DNA from 2 places in the Intestinimonas sp. UBA1698 genome. Region 2 is predicted to be linked to the other one. Evidence: riboswitches for the same ligand, from Rfam matches in the RefSeq annotation. Region 2 holds a riboswitch; the other holds the start of a gene.
What was found. A riboswitch is a leader RNA that binds a small molecule or an ion and turns the genes downstream of it on or off. The one in region 2 is predicted to bind cobalamin.
Positions count from the first base shown of each region.

Region 1: linked by a shared signal. The riboswitch ahead of B3H64_RS00305 (S-layer homology domain-containing protein) and the one ahead of B3H64_RS09430 (S-layer homology domain-containing protein) in region 2 are both predicted to bind cobalamin.

Region 1 covers NZ_DCJO01000001.1:50,785-60,521, forward strand. The annotation lists gene B3H64_RS00275 (DNA-directed RNA polymerase subunit alpha) at 1-116, shown strand, start outside; gene rplQ (50S ribosomal protein L17) at 306-647, shown strand; gene B3H64_RS00285 (aminotransferase class I/II-fold pyridoxal phosphate-dependent enzyme) at 780-1,946, shown strand; gene B3H64_RS00290 (ECF transporter S component) at 2,044-4,689, opposite strand; gene B3H64_RS00295 (energy-coupling factor transporter transmembrane component T) at 4,662-5,564, opposite strand; gene B3H64_RS00300 (DUF4430 domain-containing protein) at 5,615-6,487, opposite strand; gene B3H64_RS00305 (S-layer homology domain-containing protein) at 6,498-8,153, opposite strand; cobalamin riboswitch at 8,259-8,496, opposite strand; gene B3H64_RS00310 (hypothetical protein) at 8,702-9,106, opposite strand; gene B3H64_RS00315 (galactose ABC transporter substrate-binding protein) at 9,419-9,737, shown strand, end outside.
Region 2 covers NZ_DCJO01000035.1:38,282-48,018, reverse strand. The annotation lists gene B3H64_RS09430 (S-layer homology domain-containing protein) at 1-2,696, opposite strand, end outside; cobalamin riboswitch at 2,811-3,049, opposite strand; gene B3H64_RS09425 (complex I subunit 5 family protein) at 3,154-5,103, opposite strand; gene B3H64_RS09420 (complex I subunit 5 family protein) at 5,118-6,608, opposite strand; gene B3H64_RS09415 (complex I subunit 5 family protein) at 6,634-8,082, opposite strand; gene B3H64_RS09410 (complex I subunit 5 family protein) at 8,102-9,616, opposite strand; gene B3H64_RS09405 (sodium:proton antiporter) at 9,616-9,737, opposite strand, start outside.

The DNA.
Region 1 (9,737 bases), on a different contig from region 2:
CCAAGACCGAGGACGAGATGATGAAGGTGCGCAATCTGGGCCGGAAGAGCCTGGAAGAGGTCATCAACAAGCTGGCTATGATGGGCCTGTCCCTGGCCAGCGACGAGAACAACTGACAGAGGCTTCCGGGCGGCGGTTCCGTCGCCCAGGAGCGCAGAAGAGCAGTCCGGGGGCATGTAACGTCCCCTCCCGGACACGGCCCGTCCGATGCCGCCCGTCCGGGCGGCGCTCTTCCGAGGGAAGGACCCTCAGGACGAATTTACGATGGATTTCGCCGCGCGAAATGCCTATAGGAGTTGAGTCAAATGTCCGGATACCGCAAGCTGGGCAAGCCGACCGATCAGCGGAAGGCGATGCTGCGCGCCATGGTGACCTACCTGCTGGAGAACGGTCAGATCAAGACCACCGTTACCCGTGCCAGGGAAGTGGCCCCCATGACCGAGAAGATGATTACCCTGGCCAAGAAGAATAACCTGGCCACCTACCGTCAGGCTCTGGCCTTCATCACCAAGGAGGACGTGGCCAAGAAGCTGTTTGATGAGATCGGCCCCAAGTATGCTGACCGTGACGGCGGCTACACCCGTATCGTCAAGATCGGCCCCCGCCGCGGCGACGCCGCTGAGATGGCCATCATCCAGTTGGTGTAAGCCTTCCAGAGCACAAGCGCCCCCACCGCGCCCCAGGCTGCGGCGGGGGCCTTTTTGTACCACTGCCATTGCAAAAGCAGGGAAAAAGTGCTAAGATGGAGGAAAATTTTGAGATATGGAGTGCAGGGGACAATGGAATTTGCAAAACGGATGGAGCGCTTCGAGACCGGCATCTTTTCCAAGCTGCTGGACCTGAAGAGCGCCCGACTGGCGGCGGGCGGCACGGTAGTGGATATGAGCATCGGCGCGCCCAATCTGGCGCCGGCGGAGCACGTGATGCGGGCCTTGGCCGACGCAGCCATGGACCCCAAAAACTACATCTACGCCATTCAGGATCTGAATGAGCTGCATCAGGCGGTGGCGGCCTGGTATCAGCGGCGCTACGGGGTGACGCTGGACCCGGCGGCGCAGATCACCTCGCTGCTGGGCTCCCAGGAGGGGCTGGCCCATATTGCGCTGACCCTGGCCGACGAGGGGGACGTGGTGCTGGTGCCCGACCCCTGCTACCCGGTCTTTGCCGACGGGCCCAAGCTGGCCGGGGCGGAGCTGCACTATATGCCGATGAAGCCGGAGAAGGACTTCGTCATCGACCTGCGGGATATCCCCACGGAGGTGGCCAAGCGGGCCAAGCTGATGGTGGTGTCCTACCCCAATAACCCCACTACGGCCATGGCTCCCGACGCCTTCTACCGCGACCTGATCGCCTTTGCCCGGGAGTACGGGATCGGCGTCCTCCACGACAACGCCTACAGTGAGCTAGTCTACGACGGGGCGCAGTGGGGCAGCTTCCTGCGTTTTGAGGGGGCTGCCGACGTGGGCGTGGAGTTCAATTCCCTCTCCAAGACCTACGCTCTGGCCGGGGCCCGGGTGGGCTTCTGCGTGGGTAACGCCGAGATGGTGGGGCAGTTGGCCAAGCTAAAGTCCAATATGGACTACGGCATGTTCCTGCCCGTCCAGCGGGCGGCCATCGCCGCCATTACCGGAGATCAGAGCTGTGTGGAGACCACCCGGCGGGCCTATGAGGCGCGGCGCAACTACCTGTGCGACGGCCTGACCGCCCTGGGCTGGAACGTCCCCCGGTGTTCCTCCACCATGTTTGTGTGGGCCAAGATCCCGGAGGGATTTGGGGATTCCCAGCACTTTTGTGAGCAGCTCCTCCAGCGTACCGGCCTGCTGGTGACGCCGGGCAGCGCCTTCGGCCCCTCGGGAGAGGGCTATGTGCGCCTGGCCCTGGTGCGTACCGAGGCGGAGATGAAGCTGGCCCTGGACAACATCCGGGAAAGCCGTCTGCTGGTCTGAAAAAGCCAAGCCCCAGGGTCCCCGGAAAGGCATTGCCTTTCCGGGGACCCTGGGGCTTTATGGCCCTTTGGAGCGGCAGCCGCCGCTTTTTCCGGCCCTACTCCATCAGCCCGTACTTTACCTTGATGCGCTCCAGCTTTTCCAGCATGGGTTCGGCGGCAAACCAGAGGAACAGGAAGGTGGCGATTGCCTGGATCAGGTCCATGGGAAAGCCGGAGAGGTAATAGGTCAGCAGGACCGCTCCATTGAGCGCCTGAGACCACAACAGGGCGGACACCGGATTCATGATCCCGCCATAGACCACGATGGCCGACAGCGCGCCGAAGACGGCCAGCGAGACCCGGCTGCGGCGGAGCAGCCCCCTGCGGAACAGGAGGCCCGCCAGAAAGCCGATGATGCCCATGGCGAACATCTGATAGGGAGTCCACGGCCCCTGGGCGAAGAGAAGGTTGGACAGCAGCATGGTCATAGCTCCCACCAGGAAGCCGGCCTCCCCCCCGAAAGCCACGCCGGCCAGAATCGTAAGGGCCATCACCGGCTTGCACTGGGGCAGCATGAATAACGCCGCCCGGCCCGCCACGGCCACCGCGCAGAGCACTGCGATGACCACCAGCTCCCGGGCTTGGGGCTTTCTCCCCTCGAAGAGAAGGAAGAAGGGCGCCATACACTCCAGCAGGATCAGCAGGGAGATGAAGTAATACTTCTTGTTGTCCAGATAAAAAAGCCCCACGAAGAGGGTCACCGGGATCAGCAGCAGGATCATGACCGCCGCCGCCACAGTGCGCTTGGGGAGCCTGCGCCGCTCCCGCGGGACCTGGATGGGAACCACAGGGGGTGGGGCCCGGCGGCTGACCGCCAGGGTAAAGACCAGCAGAGCGGCCAGGAGAAGGGCGTCCAGCTTGAGATGGGTCATGCCGGCAGAGGAGGCCCCTGCCGCACCGATCAGGGCGGTCAGATCGGCCGCGCCCACGGCATTGCACAGCAGGAGCAGTGCAGCGGCGGCGGATACGGCGGCGATCAGCCGGCGCCACCAGGGCAGGGGCCCGGGCCGGTCGTCGGCGCTGTGTACGCCGGGGGGAGGAAGGGGCGGGGACGCCTCCGGCAGCTCCGGTTCCGGCGGCAGGGCGCCGCCGCAGGCGGCAATGACCTCCTCGGCGGTGACCGCCCCCGGCAGGCGGGCCCGGGCCATCCGGTTGGCGGCGGTGGTGTAGAAGCTGTTGCCGGAGAAAAATGCCCGGGGCGGGCCCTCTGTGACGATCGTCCCATCAAAAAACAGCGCGCAGCGGTGGGCGTAGCGGGCGCAGAACTCAATGTCGTGGCTGACCATAAGGACGGGCACCCCCCGGCGCAGGAGCCGCTGCAGGATCTCGGCCAGAGTCTGCTTAAACCCGGCGTCCAGCCCCTTGGTGGGCTCGTCCAGCAGCAGGACGTCCGGCTCCAGCAGCAGGATCTTGGCCAGAGCGGCCCGCTGCTGCTCGCCGCCGGAGAGGTCGTAGGGGTGCCGGTCCAGCAGCTCCTCCAGACGGCACAGCGTCACCGCACGGGCGACCTGCTCCTCCTGCGCGGCCCTGGGCAGCGGTCGGCCCTTCAGAAGCTCGAAAAGGTCCTCACGCACCGTCTTTTTCACAAACAGGGCCTGGGGGTTCTGGGGCAGTACGCCCAGCCGGCCCACCGTCTCCAGCTCCCCGCGGCAGGGCTGCAGCAGGCCGGAGAGCAGCTTCAGGCTGGTGGTCTTGCCGGTGCCGTTCCCCCCCAGCAGGGCCAAGAATTCCCCCCTCCGCACCGTAAGGGACAGGCCCTTCACCACGTCGGGCAGGTCCTTTTCATACTTGAACCACAGGTCCCGGGCGGTGATGGCGGCCTCCGGCGGATAGGCGTGCCGCTGCTCCTCCGGGAGCGCTCCCAGGGGGTGAGCGGCGGCGAAACGGCCCAGCCAGTCCCGTCCCTCCCGGACGGTGACGGGGCAGGGGGAGGAATCCCCCACCGCCGCCCAGATGCGCATGGGTGCGGGCATGGCCTGGAACATGGCGTGGCCGGCGTCCTTCAGGGCGGCGCCCACCTGGCTGGGGGTGCCGGTGCACAGGAGCTTGCCCCGGTCCAGCACCGCCACGCGGCCGGCCAGGGGGAAGGCATCTTCCAGCCGGTGCTCGGTGAGGAGAATGGTGGTGCCCAGCTCTCGGTTGATCTTGCCCAGAGTGGCCAGGAAATCGGCCGCGGCGATGGGGTCCAACTGACTGGTGGGCTCGTCGAGAATCAGCACAGAGGGCTGCATGGCCATGACCGAGGCCAGGTTCAAAAGCTGCTTCTGTCCGCCGGACAGCTCGGCTACGTTTTTGTAAAACCAGGTCTGGATACCGAAAAAGGAGGCCATTTCGGCCACCCGCCGGCGGATGGTGGGGGTGTCGTAGCCCAGGCTCTCCAGGCCGAAGGCCAGCTCATGCCACACCTTATCGGTGACGAGCTGGTTCTCCGGGGACTGGAGCACGAAGCCAATGCGCGCCGCCTGCTCCCGCTGGTCCAGCTCGTCCAGGGGGACGCCCTCAAAGCGGATCTCCCCCAGCCGGTGGCCATGGGGGGCCAGCACCGTCTTGAGCTGGCGCAGCAGGGTGGATTTGCCGCAGCCCGAAGGGCCGCACAGCACCCAAAATTCCCCCGACCGGACGGTCAGGTCCAGCCGGTCCAGGGCGGGGACCGCCTGCCCAGGGTAAAAGAAGGTCAGGTCATGGATCGCAAACGTGTCCACTGGCGATCCTCCCTTCGATCTATGATGACCGGCGTCAGGCACAAAAGCCCGAACGCCAGCAGCCCGGAGAGGCTCCAGCCGTCCCGGGGGGCCAGGCGGAAGGTGGGAAAGTAGCGGCAGGCAAAGCCGCCCGCCCCCCACATGGACAGGATATAGCCGCCCAGAGCCCCCAGCCACCAGAGGGCGGCCTGGTCCCGGTCGTCCAGACGATAGATGGAAAAGGCGGTCCGCCCCGGCAGACCGTAGCCCCGGCTCTTCATGCTGTCCGCCGTCTCGAGGGCGTTTTCCAGGCACCAGGTGAGCAGGATGGAGAGGATGGTCACCCCATTGCGCAGGCGCTGTAGGAGGCTGCCGTCCGACACGTCCCGCCCGACGCAGCGCTGGGCCTGAGACACCGCCCGGGCCTGGACCTGGAACCTGGGCACGAACCGCAGGGCCATGGAGAGGACCAGGGAGAGGGCGGGGATGACCCGCCCGAAGAGATAGACGAACTTGTCGGAAGTCATCACCGCCGTATAGCAGGAAAACCAGGTGACCACGGCGGAGAGCAGGGCGGCGGCAGCCAGGCCGTAGGCAATGCTCTCCAGCGTCAGGGGGTTGCCCGAGGGCAGGTAGGTCAGGATCGTGGCCCCCTGGTGGTTGAAGGCCGGATTGATGAGGGCGGCCAGCAGCGCCGCAGGCAGAAGGTAGCGCAGGCTGCGCCGCACCGCCCGGCGCCCGTTGAGGCAGACGGCGTACCGCAGGGCGGCGGCCAGGGAGAGCAGCAGGCAGGCCGGATGCAGAAAGCACATGGTAAAGAACAGCACCAGGCCGAAATAAAGAAAGTTCACCGCCGGGTGGTAGCTGGAAAAGGCATCTCTGGATTGCAAACGCATCAGTCCATTTCAAAAAGGCGGCGCGGGGGTCTGCCGCGCCGCCCGGTATGTTACGCCCCTCCGACGGAGGAGAGGGCACCTACGTCGGCGCCCAGGTCGCAGGTGTAGAGCCATTCCACCACATCCCCCTCCTGAAGCTGGTAGCGGGAGCAGCCGTAGTTGGGGAACCAGCCGTTGACCCGGTAGGTCCAGCCGGACCCCTCGCCGCAGTCAAATTCATAGAGGTTGTGGATGCCCTCGATGTAGGCGGAGTGATAAAGGGGTGTCTCTTCAAACTCCAGGTGGATCTTGGCCTGCTTCATCTCACGCTGGAGCAGGTTGAAGACGCTCTCTCCCTCGTAAAAGGTGACCTGGGTCTCCGGAAAGATCACGCCGTCCTCCGGCACCAGCTCGGCCTTCTCCGCGTCCAGCCAATCCAGGTGGTCCAGAATGGTGTCGCACCGGACCGAGAGGGTGCAGGTGTGGGCCACGTCGGAGAAAGCCGCGTCCTGGGGGTCCACCGGCTGGGGCTTTCCCTCCGGCGCCGGGGCGGCGAGCGACGGGTCCGTACCCCCCATGCCCTGGAGGACTGAGGCTCCCGCACCGGCGGAGGGAGGCGGCGTAAGGGGCGCGGGTGTCTGCATCGGTAGAGGTGCTGCGGGCATCTCCTCCGGCATCGGGGACACGGGGAGGGCTTCCGGGGGTTCCGCCGGCTCCGGCGTGACGGCGGGAGCGGCTGAGGGGGCAGGAGTGGGGCTGACAGACGGCGCTGGGAGGACCTCCGTCTGTGCCGCGCTGGCAGAGGGCGCCGCCGGAGAGGGGACGGCCTCCGGTGCCCAGCCCCGGCTGCCCGGCGCGTTGCCGCCCAGCCAGAAGGCGCCGGCCAGCACCGCCGCCAGGAGCACCAGGATCAGAATCTGCCGCTTAGATCGGTTCCACCACATGCTGTGCCTCCTATACGAGCAGTTCGGCCCGGTCCAGCATCCGGAAGAGCATCCGGGCGACCTCACAGCGCCGGATGGCCTCCGCGGGGCGGATCGCCAGGTCGGACGGGTCCAGAATGTTCTCCTGATAACAGAAGGCCAGGCTCTCCCGCGCCCACGCCGCCGTGGTGACATAGTCGGAGAAGGAGGCCAGCAGGCTGCGCACGGCGGCGGCGTCCAGCGCCGTATCCAGACCGCACAGTCCGGCGGCCCGGGCCACCATGACGGCGGCCTCCTGCCGGGAGAGGGTGCCGTCAGGCCGGAACTTGCCGTCGCCCACGCCGCTTACGATGCCGCGGCGGTAGGCGACGTCCACGTAGGGGGCATACCACGCCTCCGGAGCCACGTCGGAAAAGACGGTCTCCCCGCCGAGGGGGCCGGCAGCCAGGCCCAGGGCCCGCACCACGATGGTGGCAAACTCCGCCCGGGTCATGGCACCGTCGGGGCGGAACAGACCGTCGTCGCCGCCGGTGATGATGCCCCGGGCGGCCAGAGCCTCCACGGCAGCCCGGTCGGCATGACCGGAGAGGTCCGGGAAGGTGACGCCGGGGGCGGTGACCGGCTGGGGCCGTACCGCCGGGTCCCTGCCCGCCGGGCCGCCCTCCGGCGCAGAGCCCGACGTTCCGGCCGCAGGGGCCGCGTCACCCATGCGGTAGAGGCTGCTGCGGCCCTCCCGGGCCCGCTGGGCGGCGGCCAGACCGTAGAGCGCCTGCTCCGTGGCCATCTGGCTGGAGCCCGTGCCCGCGCCGGTGTGGACAAACCCGGCTCCCCTCCGGTAGAAGAGCAGCAGATTGTCCAGCAGAGTAGAGCCGTTTTTGACAAAGCGGGCGTCATCCAGAGGAAGCCCCAGCTCACACAGGGCCACCAGCACCTGCACTACGCTCTCCGAATTGCTGGTGCTCCAGCTTGCAAAGCCGCCCTGCCCGTCCTGCTGACCGGACAGACAGGCCAGAGCCTCCCGGGTGGCCGCGGCCACGGCCGGCTGGTCCTGGTATTTGGCCAGGGCCTGGAGCGCCGTGGCGGTGACATCCGGGTCGGAGCCCGCGCCGTCCTCCCCCGCCAGACTCCAGCCGCCGTCGGAGCGCTGGCGGTCCAGGATGTGGTCGAGATACATCTGGCGGGTGGCCTGGGTCTCCGCCGCGGGGTTTTCCGGCATGGGGTAGTCCCCGGAATCCAGGGCGATCAGAGCCCAAATGGGACCGTTGATTCCCTGCCAGACGGTCTTGTCGTAGTCGCCCAGGGGCAGCGTCAGGTCATAGCCCGCCACATCCCGGGCATCCCGGCCGATGGCGGTCAGGGCCAGGATGACCCGGGCATATTCGGTGTACTTCTTGTCGTGGAGGATGCCGTTCCGGGCCTTAACATAGGCCTCCACCGCGTCATAGTAGCTCTGGTAGTACCCCTCCGGCACCGCATAGCCGCTGCGGGCCAGGCCCAGCACCGCCCACTCTCCGCCGATGGAGCCCACCCGGGGCTCGGGTACGGCGGCGCAGACATACTGCGCGGTGTCCGCCAGGGCGGCCTCCAGAGCGTCGTCCGATCCGGCGGCCCAGACCGGATTGGCCAGGCAGATGACTGCCGCCAGGGCCAGCAGCAGGCTGAGCCCTCTCTGACTGAATCGTTTCATCCAATCGCTCCCCCTTCTGTCATCAAAAAACGGACGTGGTGAATCCTTTGATTCACCACGTCCGTCTGTTCGCGTGGGCCCCTGTCCCTCGGCGCGCGGCGCGCCTCCGGCTTCGAGCATCATAGGTCTTCCGGCTCGCGCCATCCGGAGGTCTGACCCTGGAAACCCTCCCCGTCTGTCGTTCCGCCTTCTCAGGTTTCCCCAATGACCGACTCACGTCACGAACGACAGCCTCAAGCGCATACGGCAACGGGCAATGCTCCGGACTTTCACCGGATTCCCTCATCCCCGGGCCTGCCTGAACGGCAGCTCCTACCCGAGGACATGATGCGGCATATCAAATTTGAAGATATCCAAAAAGGGTCCCGGCCTTTTCAGACGGGACCCTTTTGATTATACCGCAGGCAGAGGAAAAGTCAACCATGCATTTTCGGCCCCCCGTTCAAGTCATTCCGAACAGACGCGGGGCAGCTTCCCGTCCAGCCGGGACAAAAAAGGCCCGGGACGGCCATCGCCGGTCCGGGCCTTTTGCTCGGCGCGCCTCTGGCTCAGCGAAAGGCGAGGTAGTGGAACAGAGAGCCGCTGCCGTTGGAATTGCTGATGCTGGCCGAGCCGCCGACGTGGACGGAAAAGCCGCTGCCGGTGATGGCCAGCACCGTCGCCCCGGTGGGCAGGAGGACGGGGTGGTCCCGCAGGGCCAGGCCCCCGTAATAGTTGCTGCTGTCCTTGCTGGCGCCGGTATTGCGGAGCAGCAGCACCGCCGTGGGCGAGAAGCCCAATTCGATGATCCGCTCCGACTCCCCGTCCCCGGTGTAGGTCCCGGTCACGGCTTCCGCCTTGCTGAACACCTCCGTGTCGATCTTGGAGAAGTTCGCGTTAAACTCCTCCCGCAAAAAACTGTCCTCCGGCTCCCACTGGGAGAGCCCGTAATGCGCGGTCTGTCCGCTTGCCATGAAGCATCCCTCCTCACTCCCCGCGCGCCCGGCAGCAGGGTAGGACGAACGGGTACACTCTGAGGGCGCGCTATGCGGAACACGCGGAGGAATCCTTCGTTACATTCCACCAATATTAGGCAAAAACGACAAAAATGAAGAAACTTATGCACCGTAGTTGTCATGGAAGCAAAGTTTTTTCCTAGAAGAGCAAAGAATTTTCTATCGTCTTTTCCCGCCCGGCCGATTACAATAGAGGCGTCCCGGGGAAAGACGTTCCCCAGCGGATGGAACCCTGCAAAAAACGATATGTATCATTTAGGAGGAAAAACGATGAAGAAGAAACTTGCTCTTGTTCTTGCAGCCGTTCTCATGTTTGCCGCCTTCGCCGGCTGCTCCGGCAGCGGCTCCGGCAGCAGCGCCTCTCCCTCCCCCTCCGCCTCTGCTCCTGCGGAGAGCCAGCCCGCTCAGGCCGGTGAGCTGAACGTGGCCGTGTTCTACTACAACTACTCCGACGTGTACATCTCCAGCGTCCGCAACAATATGGACGAGATGCTGACCGCCCTGGGCGTCAACTACGACAACTTTGACGGCGCCGGCAACCAGTCCCAGCAGACCGACCAGATCAACACCGCGCTGGCCAATGGCGCCA
Region 2 (9,737 bases):
GTCAGGGCGGCGTCCAGGGCGTCGAACACCGACTGACCGGCCCGCAGCGCCACAGACTCGTCAGCCAGGACCACCTGATAGGCCGAGGTGTTGTGCTTATAGGTGTATTTTCCGCCGCAGGCGCTGTCGTCGTGGGTCAGCACCTTGACGGAGACGGTGATGCTCCTGCCGCTGTCTGCGCCGGGCGCGGCGGCCAGCGAGACGCTGATCTTCTGGCCCGTGTGGGCCTCAGCCTGGGCCTCCGTCACGGTAAAGGAGCCGGTCTTGCCCACATACCCGCTCTTGCTCACGGTGTAGGTGTAGGTCCCGGCGGGCAGGTCATAGCGGAAGGGAGCCGCCGGCGTCTGCTCCGTCTCCTCCCGCAGGACGGTCACCGCCGCGTCATCCGGGATGACCGCGAAGGTCACCGGGCCGTGTTGGGCCCAGGTGGCCTCGGCCGTCTCCATGGCCCGGTCGGAGAAGTCAAACAGCCGGAAGGGCAGCCCCGTCTCCCCGCACCGGAGGGCGGCGATCAGGCCGCGGAAGCCCTGCTCGGTGGAGAAGGAGTTGGACGTGGGCCGGAAGCCATCCAGGGTGTCGCTGACATAGGTCAGCAGTCCGTCCACCAGGGAGGGCTGGCCCTCGCCTGCCGTCACTTCGGCAGGGTCGATACCCAGCGCGGCAAAGGCCATGGCGGCCAGGCCGGTGGAGGCGGCGTTCCCCATGCCGCCGTCTGCCCCCTGGCAGGCCCGCACCTTGGCCAGGGCCCCGTCCACGGCCTCCTTCACCAGAGCGTTGCCGTCACAGTAGGGGGCCAGCGCCAGCAGCATGGGCGTGGCCCCGTCGGGGCCCCAGGATGTATTGCCCCAGGAGTCCTGGCTGTCCACCGCCGCCTGGATCAGGTAATCCATCTGCGCCTGGGTGGCGTAGCCCTCCCCCTGCTGGAGCGCCAGAATGACGTAGGGCAGGGTATACGGATTGGTCACGCTGGCAGCCTTGCCGTCCACCATGGCCGTCAGCTTGGCCACCACGTCCACCTCCCGCAGGTCGGCGGTAACGGTCTTCCGGGCGTCGTAGCCCAGGGCCCGCAGGGCAATGATGTATTTGGCCAGATCGCCGGGCGCGTCGGTAGCGTCAGCCTTGGCCAGGAAGGTATCCAGGCAGGCCTGCACCTGGTCCGCGGACAGTTTGTGGCCGCGGTCCGGCCAGGCGGCGGCATAGGCAGCCAGATCGGCGGCCAGCCAGGGGCCATTGCCGTCGCCCGCCACGCCGGAGGCCGCATACCGGGCCGCGATGTTGTCCAGGACCTCCCGGGCCCCAACCGGGGTGACCGTCACTGTAAATATCTTAGTCAGGCTTTCCAGCCCCGCAGCCGAAAGGGTGGCTGTCAGTGTAACGGTCTGCTCCTTGGCCCCCCGCCGGACCACGCCGCTGCCGCTTATAACATCCGGTGCGCTGGATGTCCAGGTAATGGAGGACAGCCCGCTGGCCCCGGTCTCCGGTAGATCCAGGTCCGCAGAGACCTCCACCGTGCTGTCGCCGCCCCCCAGCCGCAGGGCATCCCGGTCCGCCTCCAGCTCGGCTGCGGTCAGGGCACGGCTGATCCGGACGGTGTAGGTTTTGGCGGACAGCCCAGTGCCCTCCGGCGGTTCTACCACCATTCGCAGCACGTTGACCGTGCCGCTCCAATCCAGGTCCCTGAGTATAATCCAGCTATCCCCCTGCGGGCCTGTGACCTGCGCCGCCGGCTCCGCAGCCTCTCCCAAATAGATGGAGACCACCGCATTCCCAGAGGCGGCGGCTGCCTTCACCTTGACCATTGACAGCGTGGTGGGAAAATCGTAGAGGGCGTATTCTGTCTCTGCGGGATCAAAGTCTATGGACCCGGTGTAGCTCTCCATCAGGTCCGTCACGACCAAACTGGTCAGCTCGTTGGCCGGGCTGGGCTGCATCGCTGCGGCCAGGGCTGCCGCAGCCTTGATCAGTTTGTCGGCGTCCGAGCCGGGGCCATAGAGGGCGCTCCCCTTCTCCGCGACATACTCCAGCCAGAGCCCCATATAGGTCTCATCCAGCCCGCCGATCAGCGTTTCAGCTTCCGCAACGGCCTGCTCCAGAGCCGCTTTTTCCGGGTCGGAAAAGGCGGAGGTGTCCCATGCCTTGGCCTGCTCCAGGGCGGTCCGGGCCTCGTCCAGCGCATCTAGGAACTCGTAATCGTAATAGTGCATGGCATTCCCGCTCCAGACCCCATAGAGGCTGTAGCGGAAGGTATACGTATCCCCTTCTGTAACCGGATCTGCTCCGATGCCGGCCGGGGCGTCAAAGTCGCCATTGATGGCATAGGACCAGCCGGGGTACTGAAAGCTCCCCTCCTGGACCTCGGTCCCCAGCGTCTCGTTGATGGCGCTGATGCCCGATACCCAGCCGATGCCCGTCACAAAGCCCTTGTCCAGCCCAACGATATCCAGTCCCTGGTCCTTCTGGGCCTGGGTCAGCACATCCTTTACGGTGGACCCGGCCGGCACCGTCACTGTCACCGGTCCTGGCAACGGCGACTGCACGCCCAACTCCGCCAGCATTTCCGGCTCTGCAACGGCGCGGATATTGACCTCCAGTGTGACCGTCACGTCCTCCGCCGCAAAGGCGGCGGCGGGCAGCAGACTCAGGGTCAGCACCAGCGCCACCAGCAGAGCCAAAGCCTTTTTCATCCTGTTTTTCATCGCGCTCTCTCCTTTTTCGTCTGGGCGGAGCCCGCCCAAAATATAAAATGCCGCGGCAAGCATATGCTTGCCACGGCCGTTTTTCCGCAACACCAGAGCCCCGTCCCTCCACGGGGCGGGTCGTTTTTGTAGGTCTTCTGACTTGCGTTTAGGGAGCGTCTGCTCCTGCGCCCGCATCCCGCCTTCCCAGGTCTCCCCAGTGACTGGCTTTCGCCAACGGATGCGGCCTCCACGCTTACAGCGGCGGTTACCGTCCGGTCTGCACGGTCTCCCGTGTTCCGGTTCCCTTGTCCATCTCTCCCGGTGCCGGGCCAGGGCCCACGCCCCGAAAGAGCCACAAGAACATCTCTTTTTTCTTTTTCAATTGTCGGTCCAAGCGGGATGGGCCCAGAAGAGCCATCCATCCTTTTCCAGTATACACAGTCTGCGAAGGGATGTCAATGCCCTTTTGCGCCGCCTAGACCAGCAGAATATACAGCAGCATGGCGACCAATCCCACTCCCGCCAGCAGCAGGTCGAAGGAGAAGGTCTCCCCCACCAGGAACCGCCGGGGCTTGCGCTCATATGCGCCGAAATTCTCATCGTGCTTAGGCACAAAGATGCCGGGAGCCTTGGTAAAGAGGATGCGCTCCCCCAGAAAGACAATGACGTCCCCCACCGAGGCCGCGGCCCGGGCGCAGAAGGCGCCCAGGAAGGCCAGGGCATTCAGGGCGGGCCGGTACACCAGCTCCTCCAGGTCCAGCCTCTGCGGCCAGCGGTTGAGGTAGACCTCCCCGCCGCTCTCCCGCCGCATCAGTAGCCCCCGGATGACCGCCAGATAGACCAGCGCGCCGATGCCCAGTGAGATGCAGGCCCCCTTCAGATTGGTCAGGGAGAAGTAGTGGAGGGTCTCCTCCAGGTGGTCGCCGTGCAGGAACTCCGCCGCCCAGACGGCGATGGGCTGCATGGTAAGGGAGGGGGTCACGCCCAGCGCCAGCAGCACCCCCGCCCCGCCGGTCAGGGCCGCCGCCGTGCCCGCAGACCAGTAGGGCTTCGGCGCCGCGTGCTGGCCCCGGGCCTTGGGGGAGAGAAAGATGCACACAAAGAGCTTGGTCATATAGGCTGCCGTCAGGCCGCCGGAGATCAGGAACAGCCACTCCACCACACGGTAGACTCCGGCGTCCAGACCCGCGTGGGTCAGGGCGTGGATGTACTCCACAATGCTCTCGTGGAGCAGGGTCTTGCTGACGTATCCGGAGAAGCCGGGCACCCCGGCGATGGAGCAGGCCCCCACCAGAAAGACCGCCTTGAGCCAGGGCTTGTCGCGGCCCCAGCCCCGGATGTCGTTGAGGTTCAGGGAATGGGTCCCCAGATAGACCACCCCAGCCGCCACGAAGAGGACCAGCTTGATCAGGGAGTGGTTGAGCATATGCAGAATGGTGCCCCAGGCCGCCAGGGCGTTCTCCCCGCTGAGGAGGCCCTGCATGGCCACTCCCACCAGGATAAAGCCGATCTGGGACATGGATGAGCAGGCCAGAGTCCGCTTCAGGTCCACTGAGAAGACGGCCAGCACCGCCCCCAGCACCATGGTCACTACCCCCAGCAAAAGCACCGCGTCCCCCCAGGGCGCGTCGGCCCGGAACAGGTTCCGGGCGATTACCAGAATGCCGAACACGCCGCTTTTGGTCAGGATGCCGGACAGCAGGGCCGAGGCCGGGGCCGGCGCCACCGGGTGGGCCTTGGGCAGCCAGATGTGCAGGGGGAACATGCCCGCCTTGGCTCCGAAGCCCGCCAGGCAGCAGCCTCCCGCCACATAGAGCGGGACCTTCTTCTCCTCCGGCAGGGCGGCGGCCAGGCCGGCCAGCGCCCCAATCTCCAGGGTGCCCAGCAGGTCGTACAGCAGGAACAGCCCCACCAGCAGGGTCATGCCGCCGATGACCGCCACCGCCAGATAGGTGTTGGCCGCCCGGAGGGCCTCCGGGGTCTCGTTTTGGGCCACCCACACGTAGGAGGTGAAGGACATCATTTCAAAAAAAACAAAGAGGGTGATGAGGTCAGCCGCCAGAAAGACCCCCATCAGGGCCCCCAGGGTCAGCAGCCAGAAAAAGTAGTAGCGCTCCTTGTGCGCGGCGGCGGCAAAGTATTCCCGGCTGGCCAGGCCGGTGGCCAGCCACAAAAAGCCCGCCACCAGGACCAGCAGGGTACGCAGGCTCCCCGCCGCCAACCGCAGTCCCAGGCCGCACACGCCGGGCAGGGCGGCCCCCGCCCCGTCCGCCGTCAGCAGCAACAGGGCCGCCGCCAGCTCCACAGCGGGCACGATGCGGACATACCAGTCCCGGCCCGCCGGGCTCCGCTTCCCCAGGGGAAAGACCGCGAAAGCGCCCAGAATAGGGAAAAGCACCAGAAACAGCAGCAGATCGGTTTGCATGTTCTCTTCCCCCCTTACAGCAGCCCCTGGCTGACCTGGGTCAAAAAGCCGATAACCAGGTTGGAGCACAGGGCCAGCACCACGCCCATGGACGTCAGGAGCACCAGCGGCACGGTCATGGTCTTGTCCGGGTCGTGGACCTTGGCCAAGGCCTCGGCGTCCAGCTTTCCCACCGGGAAGTAGGCCCGGACCACCACTGTCATCAGATAGAGGGTGGTCAGCAGCGTGGACAAAATCAGCGCCCCGATGCCCACGTAGGCCAGTTTGTTCTGGGAGGCCACGGCGGCGGTGGCGATCATCCACTTGCCCGCGAAGCCGCCCAGAGGAGGCAGGCCGATGAGGGCAAAGGAGGACACGGTGAAAGCGGCGAAGACCACCGGCATCACCCGCCCGAAGTTTTCCAGATCGTAGACGTACTCCCGACCGCTCTTGTGGAGGATGGCGCCGGCGCAGCAGAACATGGTAATCTTGACCACCGCGTGATAGACCATATGGGTCAGTCCGCCCAGCAGCCCGGCGGGAGTCATGATGGTAAAGGCGAAAAGGATGTAGGACAGGTTGCTCACCGTGGAGAAGGCCAGCCTCCGCTTCAGGTGGGGGGTGCGCAGGGCCCGGGCGGAGCCGTAGACAATGGTGACGATGGTGGCCGCCATGACCACCGTCTGGGCCCAGGTGCCCCGGAGAAAGTCGGCCCCGAAGCCGAAGTAGATGAGCCGCATGACGGCGAAGGCGCCCGCCTTGACCACCGCCACGGCGTGGAGCAGGGCGGAGACCGGGGTGGGGGCCACCGAGGCGTCGGGCAGCCAGCGGTAGAAGGGGTAGATGGCCGCCTTGACGCCGAACCCGAGGAAGGCCGCCACAAAGACCACCAGCAGCGTCCGCTCGTTGCCCGCCACCCGGGCGGCGTCCAGAATGCCGCCGTAGGTAAAGTTCAGGTGGCCCGCGCCGTAGTTGAGCAGGAACACGATGCCGATGAAGGCAAAGGCCGCGCCGGACAGGGAGTAGATGAGGTACTCCCGCCCGGCGTACCGGGCCTTTTCGTCGGCGGCGTGCATCACCAGGGGCAGGGTGGACAGGGTCAAAAGCTCATAGAACAGGTAGAGGGACAAAAAGTCCTCCGAGTAGGCCACGCCCAGCACCACGCCGTAGGCCATGAGCCAGAAGGAAAAGAACCGGTTCTCAGAGCCCTCGTGGGACATGTAGTCGATGGCGTACACCGTGATGATGGGCCACAGGGTGGAGACGATGGTCCCGAACACCATGGACGCCCCGTCGATCCGCAGGGAGATGGAAAACACGTCGTTGAACCGGACCATGATGCAGGCCAGGGCGTCGCTGCCCTGGACATAGGTGACGCCGATGGCGGCAAAGGAGAGCGCCGAGGTGATCAGCACCGCCGTCATCAGGTAGAGGTTGCGTGTTTTCCGGCTCTCCGGGTGCAGGATCAGCAGACCCAGGCCCATCAGCACGGGGAAGAGGATGGGCAGATTGAGAAATCGAAGCATGCGTGCGCCTCCTTTCCGGCGGAATTCAGAACATCTTGGGGATCAGCCCGCCCAGCCAGCTCATGAAGGGGCCGGGGAACAGGCCCAGCAGGACGGACGCCGCCGAAAAGCACAGCATGGGGGCCAGCATGGTTTTTCCCACTTCCTTCCGCTCGCCGCTGAAGTCTCGGCCGGGGAAGAAGCCCGCCGTGACGATGGGCAGCAGGTAGCCCGCCGTCAGCAGGGCGGAGAGGATGAGCACCACCAGCCCGGCGATGCCGAAGGCCCGGGAAGCCCCCTCCAGCCCCGCCGTCACCAGATACCACTTGCTGAGAAAGCCGGGCATGGGCGGGATGCCAATGAGGGACAGGGCGGCCAGGGTGAAGCACCACATGGTCACCGGCATGCGGCGGCCGATGCCCCGGAGCTGGTCCACCCGGGTACGGTTGGTGGCAAAGATGACGGCCCCCGCCGCCAGGAAGAGGACGTCTTTGGCCAGGGCGTGGAACACGAGCTGGAGCAGAGCGCCCAGCACGCCCGCCGGGGTGAACAGAAACAGGCCGAAGAGCACGTAGGACACCTGGCTGACGGTGGAGTAGGCCAGCCGCCGCTTGAGGAGCTTCTCCCGGTAGGCCAGCATGGAACCCACAAAGACGGTGCACAGGGCCAGAACGAGCAGCACATACTGGGGCCAGGTGCCGGAGAGGAAATCCACGCCGTACATATAGTAGGTGATGCGCAGGATGGCCAGCACGCCCCCTTTGGTGATGACGCCGGACAGCACGGCGGAGGCGGGAGCGGGGGCCACCGGATGGGCGGCGGGCAGCCAGGCCTGCATGGGCATCATGCCCGCCTTGCACCCGAAGCCCACAATCATCAGGAAGTAGACGACGAGCAGCATGGGCCGATGCTCCGCCGCCTTGACCGGGTCGATGGCCCCGCCGTGGATGAAGTCGGGGGTGGCCATGTAGTAGGCCACGAAGAAATAGCCCGCCAGGGCCATGCCTGCCCCGAACACCGAGTATCCCAGATACTGAAAGCCCGCCCGCCGGGAGGCGGCGGTGCCGCTGTGGAGCACCAGGGGCACGGTGATGAGGCTCATCATCTCGAAAAACATATAGAGCGTCACAAAATTCTTGGCCATGGCCAGCCCCGCCAGGATGCCCAGAGTCATGGTGTAGAAGCCGAAGAACTGCCGGTCCCGGCCCTCGTGCCGGATGTAGGGGAAGGCAAACAGGGTGATGGGGGCCCAGATGCAGGTGATGAGCACCAAGAAGAACTTGGCCAGCAGGTCGCTGCGCAGGGCCAGGTGGAGCCGGCCCTGGATGGTCAGCAACTCCACCGTCTGCTCCGGCATCAGGCAGACGGCGCATACCAGCCCGGCGGTGACCAGCATGAGGGCCAGCACCAGCCGGTTCCGGACCGATTCCTTTTTCTGCCGGAAGACAAATATGCCTCCGGCCACGGGCGCCAGGATGGGCAGCAGCAACAGCATGGACACTACCTCGCAAACCTCAGATCAGCCGGATTCCGGCCTCGATGATGTCGGTGATGGGGTGATAAAAGATCCCCAGGATAAAGATGCTGGCGGTAAAGACCGCGGCCGCCGCGGTAAAAGGCCGGTCAAAGGCCAGCATTTCCGGCGTGGCGTCGGCCAGAACGGCGCGCTCATCCGCCGGGTCCGGCCGCATCCAGATGGACAGCAGGGCCGGGATGTAGTACAGCGCGTTGAGCACCGTGGACAGGGCGATGGTCAGCAGCGTCACCGCCGTCCGGTTGGTGGGCAGGGAGGCGCTGGCAAAATACAGCTTGGAGACGAAGCCGCCGAACAGCGGGATGCCGATCATGGACAGAGAGCCCACCGTAAAGCCGATCCCGGCGGCAATGTCCCGATAGGCGCTGCCCCGCAGGTTCTTGAGGCTACGGTGGTGGCCGCTGACGGCGCTCAGCCGCCCGGCGCAGCAGAACAGCAGGGGCTTACAGCAGGCGTGGACCAGAATGTGGAAGCAGGAGGCCACGAGGCCCGCCGCGCTGCCCAGACCGATGCCCATAAAGATGTACCCGATCTGCGCCACCGAGGAGTAGGCCAGCATCCGCTTGACGTGGTACTCCCGCATGGCGCCCAGGGAGCCGAAGATCATGCCCAGCAGGCCGAAGAGCAGCACCACGTTGGTCACACCCAGCTCCACCATGAGCTCCATGGAGAACACCCGCACCATCAGGGTCATCATCAGCACGATGTATCCCTTGAGCACCAGCCCCGACAGCAGGGCCGAGGAGGCAGTGGTGGCCCCTCCGTGGGCGTCGGGCAGCCACAGGTGGAAGGGGAACATGGCGCTTTTGATGCCCAGCCCGGTGACCATCAGCCCGGCGCACACCGTCAGGGGGACCCGGTATTCTCCCGTCTCCGCCAGCCTGGCCACCGCCTCGGCCATGGAGGGCATCAGCAGGTAGCCGGTGATGGAGGTGAGGATGGCCAGACCGATGAGAAACAGCCCGGAGCCCATCAGGCTCATGAAGAGATACCGGATGGTGGCGATGAGGTTGGGTCCGTTGTCCTTGGCCATGACCAGGGCGCAGGCGGCGATGGTGCTGATCTCAATGAAGACATAGCCGGTAAAGGCGTCGTTGGTATACACCAGGGACAGCAGGGCGGCGTCGGTCAGGTTGACCATGACGAAATAGAACCGCTGCTTCTCCGGCAGCACGTCGTGAAACAGGTCCCGGGACCCGCCCACCAGGGCAAAGAGCAGCACCCCCGCGAACACGGTGCACAGCAGGGCCTGGAGGGGGCCGCAGCGGATGGCGTTGCCCAGGGGGATGGGGAAGCGGCCCATGGTGTAACCGAAGCTCAGGCCGCCCTCCACCACATACCGCAGGGTCAGGGCGGACAGCACGGCGATGGCCCCGGTGACGGCCAAGGTCATGCGGTAGGCCGCCCGGCCGCTGCGGAAGGTGGCGGACAGGATGCCGGCCACCAGGGCCAGGAAGATGCAGAAGAAGGGGAAATTCTCGACAAACGGCCGCATCAGTCATCCTCCTTCTTGGCCCGCTCCAGCAGCTCTTTCATCTCGATGGTGCCGTAATGCTTGTGGATGCGCTGGATGAGGGCCAGGGAAAAGGCGGTGATGCTGACCGACACCACGATGC